Regions from separate parts of the Streptomyces sp. NPDC107654 genome, predicted to be linked through region 2. Evidence: riboswitches for the same ligand, from Rfam matches in the RefSeq annotation. Region 2 holds a riboswitch; the other holds the start of a gene.

Region 1 (4,396 bases), on a different contig from region 2:
CCATCCCGACCGCCTGGATGCCGTGCGCGTAGAAGAGCGCCTCCGCCGCGTCCAGGAGCGCCTCACGGTCCAGGCGGGTCTGTTCCTCGGTGATCGGGGACGGCATCGGTGGCTCCTTGACGTCGAGAACGGGCGACGACCGCATCGCCGTCCGCTTCCAGTACGAGTGCCGTGACACCGACGGCCGGTGGTGGCGCTCCTACGGCAACGAATTGGGGGAGTTCGACGAGCACGGCCTGATGCGCCGACGGGAGGCGAGCATCAACGACGTCCCCATCGAGGAGAGCGACCGGCGCATCTTCGGGCCCCGGCCCGCCGGCCGGCACGGGACCGACATCCCGCTCCGCTGATCAGGCCCCGGACAGCACCTCCCGCAGCTGCTCCAGCCCCCAGTCCAGGTCCTCCTCCCCGATCACCAGCGGCGGCGCGATCCGGACGGTCGGCCCGTGGGTGTCCTTGACCAGGACCCCGCGGGCCAACAGCCGCTCGGACACCTCGCGCCCGGTGCCGGCCGCCCGCGGGACGTCCACCCCGGCCCACAGCCCGCGCCCCCGCACCGCCGTCACCCGGCCCGCACCCGACAGCTCGCCCAGCACCCCGTGCAACCGCTCGCCCAGCCGCGCCGCCCGCTCCTGGTACTCCCCGGTCCGCAGCATCGCGATCACCTCCAGCGCCACCGCGCAGCCCAGCGGGTTCCCGCCGAAGGTCGAGCCGTGCTCACCCGGCCGGAACACCCCGAGCACCGCCGCGCTCGACACCACCGCCGACACCGGCACGATCCCGCCGCCCAGCGCCTTGCCCAGCAGGTACACGTCCGGCACGACCCCCTCGTGCTCGCACGCGAAGGTCCGCCCGGTCCGGCCCAGCCCGGACTGGATCTCGTCGGCGACGAAGAGGACGTTCCGCTCGCGGGTCAGCTCGCGCACCCCGGCCAGATAACCGGCCGGTGGCACGATCACCCCGGACTCCCCCTGCACCGGCTCCAGCAGCACCGCCACCGTGTTCTCCGTCAGCGCCGACCGCATCGCCGTCAGGTCGCCGTACGGCACGATCTCGAACCCCGGGGTGTACGGACCGAAGTCCGCCCGCGCCTCCGGATCCGTCGAGAAGCTGATCACCGTCGTCGTACGGCCGTGGAAGTTGCCGGCCGCCACGACGATCCTCGCCATCTCCGCGGGCACCCCCTTCACCCGGTACCCCCACTTCCGGGCCGTCTTCACCGCGCTCTCCACCGCCTCCGCGCCCGTGTTCACGGGCAGCACCATCTCCATCCCGCACAGCTCGGCCAGCTCCGTGCAGAAGGCCGCGAACCGGTCGTGGTGGACGGCGCGGGAGGTCAGCGTCAGCCGGTCCAGCTGCCGCCGGGCCGCCTCGGTCAGCCGCCGGTTGCCGTGCCCGAAGTTCAGCGCCGAGTAGCCGGCCAGCAGGTCCAGGTACCGGCGCCCCGCCACATCCGTCAGCCACGCCCCCTCACCCGTGGCGATCACCACCGGAAGCGGACGGTAGGTGGGCGCGCAGTGCGCGTCGGCGGCGGCGATGAGGTCTTCTGCAGCGGTCACGGCCACTCCCGAGTACGACCGGAAAACGACGGTGAACCCCTTCCTATCCTCGCTCGCATGGTGGACGCGGGACCTGCGCCGTCCGGCGCGCCCGGTAATCTGACGAGCGGGCCGTGACTGGCGCGCTGGGATGGGACGGACCATCAGGGAGCGGCCCGAGCGGGAAGAGTGCCGTGCGCCTGGGCCGAACGTGAACGCTGCACGCACACCGTCCGGAGGTCCCCGATGCCCGAGAATTCCGCCCCCCTCTCCACCGAGTCCACGGCCTTCCGGGCCGCCCTCGACGTCATCCGCGCCGTCGAGCCCCGTGTCGCCGACGCCATCGGCCAGGAGGTCGCCGACCAGCGCGAGATGCTCAAGCTGATCGCGTCCGAGAACTACGCCTCCCCGGCCACGCTGCTCGCGATGGGCAACTGGTTCAGCGACAAGTACGCCGAGGGCACCATCGGCCGCCGCTTCTACGCCGGCTGCCGCAACGTCGACACCGTCGAGGCCCTCGCCGCCGAGCACGCCCGCGAACTCTTCGGCGCCCGCCACGCCTACGTCCAGCCGCACTCCGGGATCGACGCCAACCTCGTCGCCTTCTGGGCCGTCCTCGCCGACCGCGTCGAGGCGCCCTTCCTGGAGAAGACCGGCGTCCGCCAGATCAACGACCTGTCCGACGCCGACTGGGCCGAGCTGCGCCAGGCCTTCGGCAACCAGCGCATGCTGGGCATGTCCCTGGACGCCGGCGGCCACCTCACCCACGGCTTCCGTCCCAACATCTCCGGCAAGATGTTCGACCAGCGCTCCTACGGCACCGACCCCGCCACCGGCCTGGTCGACTACGAGGCCCTGCGCGCCCAGGCCCGCGAGTTCAAGCCGCTGATCATCGTCGCCGGCTACTCCGCGTACCCCCGCCTGGTGAACTTCCGGATCATGCGCGAGATCGCCGACGAGGTCGGCGCCACCCTCATGGTCGACATGGCGCACTTCGCCGGCCTGGTCGCGGGCAAGGTCCTCACCGGCGACTTCGACCCGGTCCCGCACGCCCAGATCGTCACCACGACCACCCACAAGTCCCTGCGCGGCCCGCGCGGCGGCATGGTCCTGTGCGACGACTCCCTGAAGGACCAGGTCGACCGCGGCTGCCCGATGGTCCTCGGCGGCCCCCTCCCGCACGTCATGGCCGCCAAGGCCGTCGCCCTCGCCGAGGCCCGCCGGCCCTCCTTCCGGGACTACGCCCAGCGCATCGTGGACAACTCCCGCGCCCTCGCCGAGGGCCTGATGCGCCGCGGCGCCACCCTGGTCACCGGCGGCACCGACAACCACCTCAACCTGATCGACGTCGCCACCTCCTACGGCCTCACCGGCCGCCAGGCCGAGTCCGCCCTGCTGGACTCCGGCATCGTCACCAACCGCAACTCCATCCCGGCCGACCCGAACGGCGCCTGGTACACCTCCGGCATCCGCGTCGGCACCCCGGCCCTCACCACCCGCGGCCTCGGCACGGCCGAGATGGACGAGGTGGCCGCCCTGATCGACCGCGTCCTCACCACCACCGAGCCGGGCACCACCAAGTCCGGCGCCCCCTCCAAGGCGGCCCACGTCCTGGACGAGAAGGTCGCACGGGAGATCTCCCAGCGGGCCACGGACCTGGTCGCGGGCTTCCCCCTCTACCCGCAGGTCGACCTCGGCTGAATCGCCCCCGGCACGGGCGCGGGGCCGCACGCGGCATGCGGCATGCGGCCCCGCCGCGCGGGCGCGAGCGACCACAGCCGGCCCGCGGTTCCCCACGCACCGAACCCCTCACACTCTCTGCGACAATAAAGAGCATGGCTGACCGACCTCGCGTGCTCTCCGGCATCCAGCCCACGGCTGGCTCGTTCCACCTCGGCAACTACCTCGGCGCCGTCCGCCAGTGGGTGGCCCTGCAGGAGTCCCACGACGCCTTCTACATGGTCGTCGACCTGCACGCGATCACGGTCCCGCAGGACCCGAAGGAGCTGCGGGCCAACACCCGCCTCGCCGCCGCACAGCTGCTGGCCGCCGGCCTGGACCCGGACCGCTGCACCCTCTTCGTGCAGAGCCACGTCCCCGAGCACGCCCAGCTGGCCTGGATCATGAACTGCCTCACCGGCTTCGGCGAGGCCGGCCGCATGACCCAGTTCAAGGACAAGTCCGCCAAGCAGGGCGCCGACCGGGCCTCCGTCGGCCTGTTCACGTACCCGGTCCTCCAGGTCGCGGACATCCTGCTGTACCAGGCCCACGAGGTGCCCGTGGGCGAGGACCAGCGCCAGCACATCGAGCTGACCCGCGACCTCGCCGAGCGCTTCAACGGCCGCTTCGGCGACACCTTCACGATCCCGAAGCCGTACATCCTCAAGGAGACGGCGAAGATCTACGACCTCCAGGACCCGACGGTCAAGATGAGCAAGTCGGCGTCCACGCCGAAGGGCCTCGTCAACCTCCTGGACGAGCCGAAGACCACGGCGAAGAAGGTCAAGAGCGCCGTCACCGACACGGACACGGTGATCCGCTACGACCCCGAGAGCAAGCCGGGCATCTCCAACCTCCTCACCATCTACTCCACCCTCACCGGCACGTCGGTCGCCGAGCTGGAGCGGCAGTACGAGGGCAAGATGTACGGCGCGCTCAAGACCGACCTCGCCGAGGCCATGGTCGAGTTCGTGACGCCGTTCCGGGAGCGCACCCGGCAGTACCTGGACGACTCCGAGACCCTCGACGCGATCCTCGCCAAGGGCGCGGAGAAGGCGCGCGCCGTCGCCGCCGAGACCCTCGCGCAGGCGTACGACCGCGTGGGCTTCCTCCCGGCCAAACACTGAGGCGTACGACCG
Region 2 (4,396 bases):
ACCGCGGCCGAACACGTCCAGCAGGGGCAGTTCGAGCTTCATCTCGGGGGTGGGCACGCCGACGAGGACGACGGTGCCGGCGAGGTCGCGGGCGTAGAAAGCCTGTCGGTACGTCTCCGGGCGGCCGACGGCCTCGATGACGACGTCGGCCCCGAAGCCGCCGGTCAGCTCGCGGATCGCCTCGACCGGGTCGGTCTCCTTGGAGTTGACCGTGTGGGTGGCGCCCAGCGTGCGGGCCTTGTCCAGCTTGCGGCCGTCGATGTCCACGGCGATGATCCTCGCCGCGCCGGCCAGGCTCGCCCCGGCGATCGCCGCGCCGCCGACTCCGCCGCAGCCGATGACGGCGACCGAGTCGCCGCGGCCGACAGCCCCGGTGTTGATCGCTGCGCCGATACCGGCCATCACCCCGCAGCCGAGGAGGCCCGCGACCGCCGGGGAGACGGCCGGGTCGACCTTGGTGCACTGGCCGGCCGCGACGAGCGTCTTCTCGGCGAAGGCGCCGATCCCCAGCGCCGGGGACAGCTCCCGGCCGGTGGCGGCGAGAGTCATCCTCTGCCGCGCGTTGTGGGTGTCGAAGCAGTACCAGGGCCGGCCGCGCAGACAGGCCCTGCACTGCCCGCACACGGCACGCCAGTTGAGGATCACGAAGTCACCGGGGGCGACGTCCGTGACGCCCTCGCCGACGGACTCCACGACACCGGCGGCCTCGTGGCCGAGCAGGAAGGGGAAGTCGTCCGAGATTCCACCCTGCTTGTAGTGCAGATCGGTGTGACAGACCCCGCAGGCCTGGACGCGTACGACGGCTTCGCCGGGCCCCGGGTCCGGCACCACGATCGTCTCGACCCGTACGGGCTCGTCCTTGCCCGGTGCGATCACGCCGCGCACTTCCTGCGCCATCGTCTGGTCCCTTCCCTCGGTTGCCTTCCGGGCCGACCCTACGCGCGACCGATCGGTAGCGGGACGGACCACGAGGGTGATCGTGGATCTTTCCGCCAGGGGACGCCGGCACCGCCCGCGCACAGCGGTGAGGGCCGCCCCGGCCGGGGCGGCCCTCACCTCGCGAAGTCTCGTCAGTGGATGGCGCCGACCAGTCCGAGCAGGGGCGCCGCGGGCGCGATGACCTGCTCCAGCTGGTTCAGCTGGTTCAGCTCACGGAGGTGCTTCAGCTCCCCCACCTGCTCGGAGACCCGCGGGACACGGTCCCGCTGCGGTGCGGGGATGTCACCGCCGGCGAGCGAGTCCAGCGTGGTCAGCACGCCGAGCTTCCCGACGAGCGGTGTGCCGGTGTCCGCCGCGTTCGCCTGCGGTGCGGCGAGACCGGCGATCCCGGCGGCCAGTCCGACGGCGGCGGCGATACGTCGTGTTGAGATCATGTCCTCAGCAACGGCGGCGGGCCCCCGACGGACACGGGCGGCGGGCCGCGCTCACCCGTGAGGCGGAGCGCGGCGGCAGCGCTTGCCGTGGCCGCCGGGGCGGAGGAGTCTCGGAGAGGGGGCCCGTGAGGCCCGCTCCCGGTCGGGCCGCGGGCACCTGAAGGAGGTCACCATGGGTACCACCACGGGGTCCGGTTTCGACACCGAGACACTGCGCCGGGCCATCGAGGGGAACACCGGCAACAACCTGCTGTCGCTCTACGCGGACGACGCGGAGATCCGCATCGTCGACCGCAACAACCAGCCCAGCCACCCGACGGTCCTGCACGGCCGGGGCCAGATCGCCGAGTTGCTGGACGACGTCTACAGCCGCGACATGACGCACAGGCTGGACCAGTGCGTCGTGCAGGGCGACCGTGCCGCCTACAGCGAGTCCTGCGAGTACGCGGACGGCACCCGGGTCCTGGTCGAGTCGATGGTCACCCTGCGGGACGGCAAGATCGCCGACCAGCTCATCATCCAGGCCTGGGACGAGTAGACCGGCGGCGGACGGGGCCGGCACCGGCGGCAAGGGCGCACGGGTCCGGATCGGCTGACCTGGACCTTCTCGGCGCGGGCCGGGCCGGCTCGGTTACGCTGTCCCCGGGCCGTGACTGGCGCTGAGGTGGAGCACCACCGGGGAGCGGTCCGTGGTGGTTGCCGCGCGCCTGGGCGAGAGAGTCGATCCAGCCCAGGAGTGTGCAGCATGACCCAGGCCCGTCTCATGGACGGCACCGCGCTCGCCCGCCGCACGGTCGAGAAGACCGCGCGGAAGGCCGCCGGCCTCACCGAGCGCACCGGCACCGCGCCCTGCCTCGCGACCGTGCTGGTCGGCGAGGACCCGGCCTCCGTGACGTACGTCCGCATGAAGCAGAACCGCTGCCGCAAGGCCGGCATCGAGTCCCGGCACGTGGCCCTTCCCGCGGCCACCACGACCGCCGAACTCGTCGGCGTGCTGCGGGACTTGTCGGCCGATCCGGGTGTGCACGGGATCCTGCTGCAGCACCCGGTGGGCGACCACGTCGACGAACGGGCCGCGTTCGAGGCGATCGCGCCGGAGAAGGACGTGGACGGCGTCACCTTCGCCTCGTTCGCCACGATGAGCTTCGGGCTGCCGGGGTTCGTCTCCTGCACGCCGGGCGGCATCGTGCGGCTGCTGGACGAGTACGGCGTCGATCCGTCGGGGAAGCGGGCCGTGGTGGTGGGCCGCAGCGCGATCCTCGGCAAGCCGGCGGGGATGCTCCTGCTGGCCCGGGACGCGACCGTGACGTACTGCCACTCGCGCACCCGGGACCTGTCGGCGGCGGTCCGCGATGCGGACATCGTCGTGGCCGCGGTCGGCCGGCCGCGGCTGATCCGCGGGCAGGACATCAAGCCGGGCGCGGTCGTGGTCGACGCGGGCTACAACCCGGGCAACGTCGGCGACGTCGACTTCGACTCGGCCGTGGAACGGGCCTCGTTGATCACTCCGGTGCCGGGCGGGGTCGGTCCGATGACCATCGCCACGCTGCTGGAGCAGACCGTGGAGGCCGCCACCCGGCAACTCGGGGCCTGAGCGGAGCGGGGCGCGGGGGCGGGGGCGGTGAGGACGCAAGGGGGGCGGCGGGGGCCGTGGGGACGCAAGGGGCGGGGGGCCGTGGGGATGCAAGGGGGCAGGGCAGCGCATCCAGGTGCTGCCCCCCCATGACGTCCCGTGCCCGCACCCCGGCCTCCGGGGCGGCTCTCGGGAAGGCGGCCTCCGGGGCCGACGAGCACTCGACGTGGGCGGCGTCCGCCCTCGTCGCCGGGCCGGGGACGCAGGCGTCGGGCGGGCTCGGCACGGCCGGGCGGGCGGGAACGGGGGCGTAGGCGTCCGGCGGGCTCAGCGCGACCGGGCGGGCGGGAACGGGGACGCACGCGTCCGGCGGGCTCGGCACGGCCGGGCGGCGCGGTGGTCCTGGTGGCGGTGGCCGCCGCCCGGCGCGGGCCGTCCGGCCCGGGACCACCTCTGGTCGGCGCCGCCCGTGCCGGCCCGCAACGCCAGGGAAGTGCCCTTGCCGGTACCGGGGTTGTGCGCGTCCAGGCACGGCCCGGCGTGGAACGGCCATACTGGCCGTCGTGCGCGTTGCCATCATGACGGCGGGTTCCCGGGGTGACGCCGCCCCCTACACCGGGCTCGGACACCGGCTCGCCCGGGCCGGGCACGAGGTCACCCTGGTCACACACGGGCGCTTCGCACCGCTGGTGACCGGGTCGGGGGTGCGGTTCCACGAGCTGCCGGTGGATCCGCGGGCGGAGCTGGAGTCCCCGCGTGGCCGAGGCCTGCACCGCAGTACGAGCGACGCCGGAAAGCTGCTGCGCGTGGTGGCCCTGGCGCGGCGCCTGGCGGGACGGCTGACCGAGGACCTGGTGGCCGCGGCGCGGGACAGCGACGTCCTGCTGCTGTCCGCCTCCCTGGCCCCGCTCGGGCACACGATCGCCGAGGGGCTGTGCCTGCCGAGCCTCGGCGTGTATCTCCAACCTCTGGCCGCCACCCGGGAGTTCGCCCCCGCGATGCTCGGCGTCGGCTCCTGGGGCGGGCCGGTCAACCGGCTCGCCGGGCAGGGGGTGGGCGTGGCCGTGGAGCACGTCTTCGCCGGTGCCGTCCCGGCCCTGCGGGAACGGCTCGGCCTTCCCCCGCTGCGGACCGGTGCGGCGCGGCGCGCGCGGGAGCGGCGGAACTGGCCGGTGCACCACGGCTTCAGCCCGCTGGTGGTGCCCCGGCCCGGGGACTGGCGGGCGGGTCTGGAGGTGGGCGGTTACTGGTGGCCGTACGACGGTGAACGACGACTCCCCGCGGAACTGCGGGAGTTCCTCGGCGCCGGGCCGCCGCCGGTGTTCGTCGGGCTGGGCAGCGCCACCGTGCCGGATGCCGGGCGGCTCAGCGCGCGGGTGGTGGCGGCGCTGCGCCGGGCCGGGCTGCGCGGGGTGATCCAGCGCGGCTGGGGCGGCCTGGCGGCGGACGG

What was found. A riboswitch is a leader RNA that binds a small molecule or an ion and turns the genes downstream of it on or off. The one in region 2 is predicted to bind ZMP and ZTP.
Region 1: another riboswitch for ZMP and ZTP. It lies ahead of ACZ7N4_RS08840 (glycine hydroxymethyltransferase); the one in region 2 lies ahead of ACZ7N4_RS07560 (bifunctional 5,10-methylenetetrahydrofolate dehydrogenase/5,10-methenyltetrahydrofolate cyclohydrolase).

The regions. Positions count from the first base shown of each region.
Region 1 is NZ_JBVKBI010000004.1:129,405-133,800, forward strand. It holds gene ACZ7N4_RS08825 (TetR/AcrR family transcriptional regulator) at 1-106, opposite strand, end outside; partial or broken gene ACZ7N4_RS08830 (DUF1348 family protein) at 138-350, shown strand; gene rocD (ornithine--oxo-acid transaminase) at 351-1,559, opposite strand; ZMP/ZTP riboswitch at 1,663-1,751, shown strand; gene ACZ7N4_RS08840 (glycine hydroxymethyltransferase) at 1,785-3,239, shown strand; gene trpS (tryptophan--tRNA ligase) at 3,374-4,384, shown strand.
Region 2 is NZ_JBVKBI010000003.1:339,735-344,130, forward strand. It holds gene ACZ7N4_RS07545 (S-(hydroxymethyl)mycothiol dehydrogenase) at 1-897, opposite strand, end outside; gene ACZ7N4_RS07550 (hypothetical protein) at 1,071-1,373, opposite strand; gene ACZ7N4_RS07555 (nuclear transport factor 2 family protein) at 1,546-1,911, shown strand; ZMP/ZTP riboswitch at 2,013-2,093, shown strand; gene ACZ7N4_RS07560 (bifunctional 5,10-methylenetetrahydrofolate dehydrogenase/5,10-methenyltetrahydrofolate cyclohydrolase) at 2,119-2,967, shown strand; gene ACZ7N4_RS07565 (hypothetical protein) at 3,096-3,260, shown strand; gene ACZ7N4_RS07570 (glycosyltransferase) at 3,525-4,396, shown strand, end outside.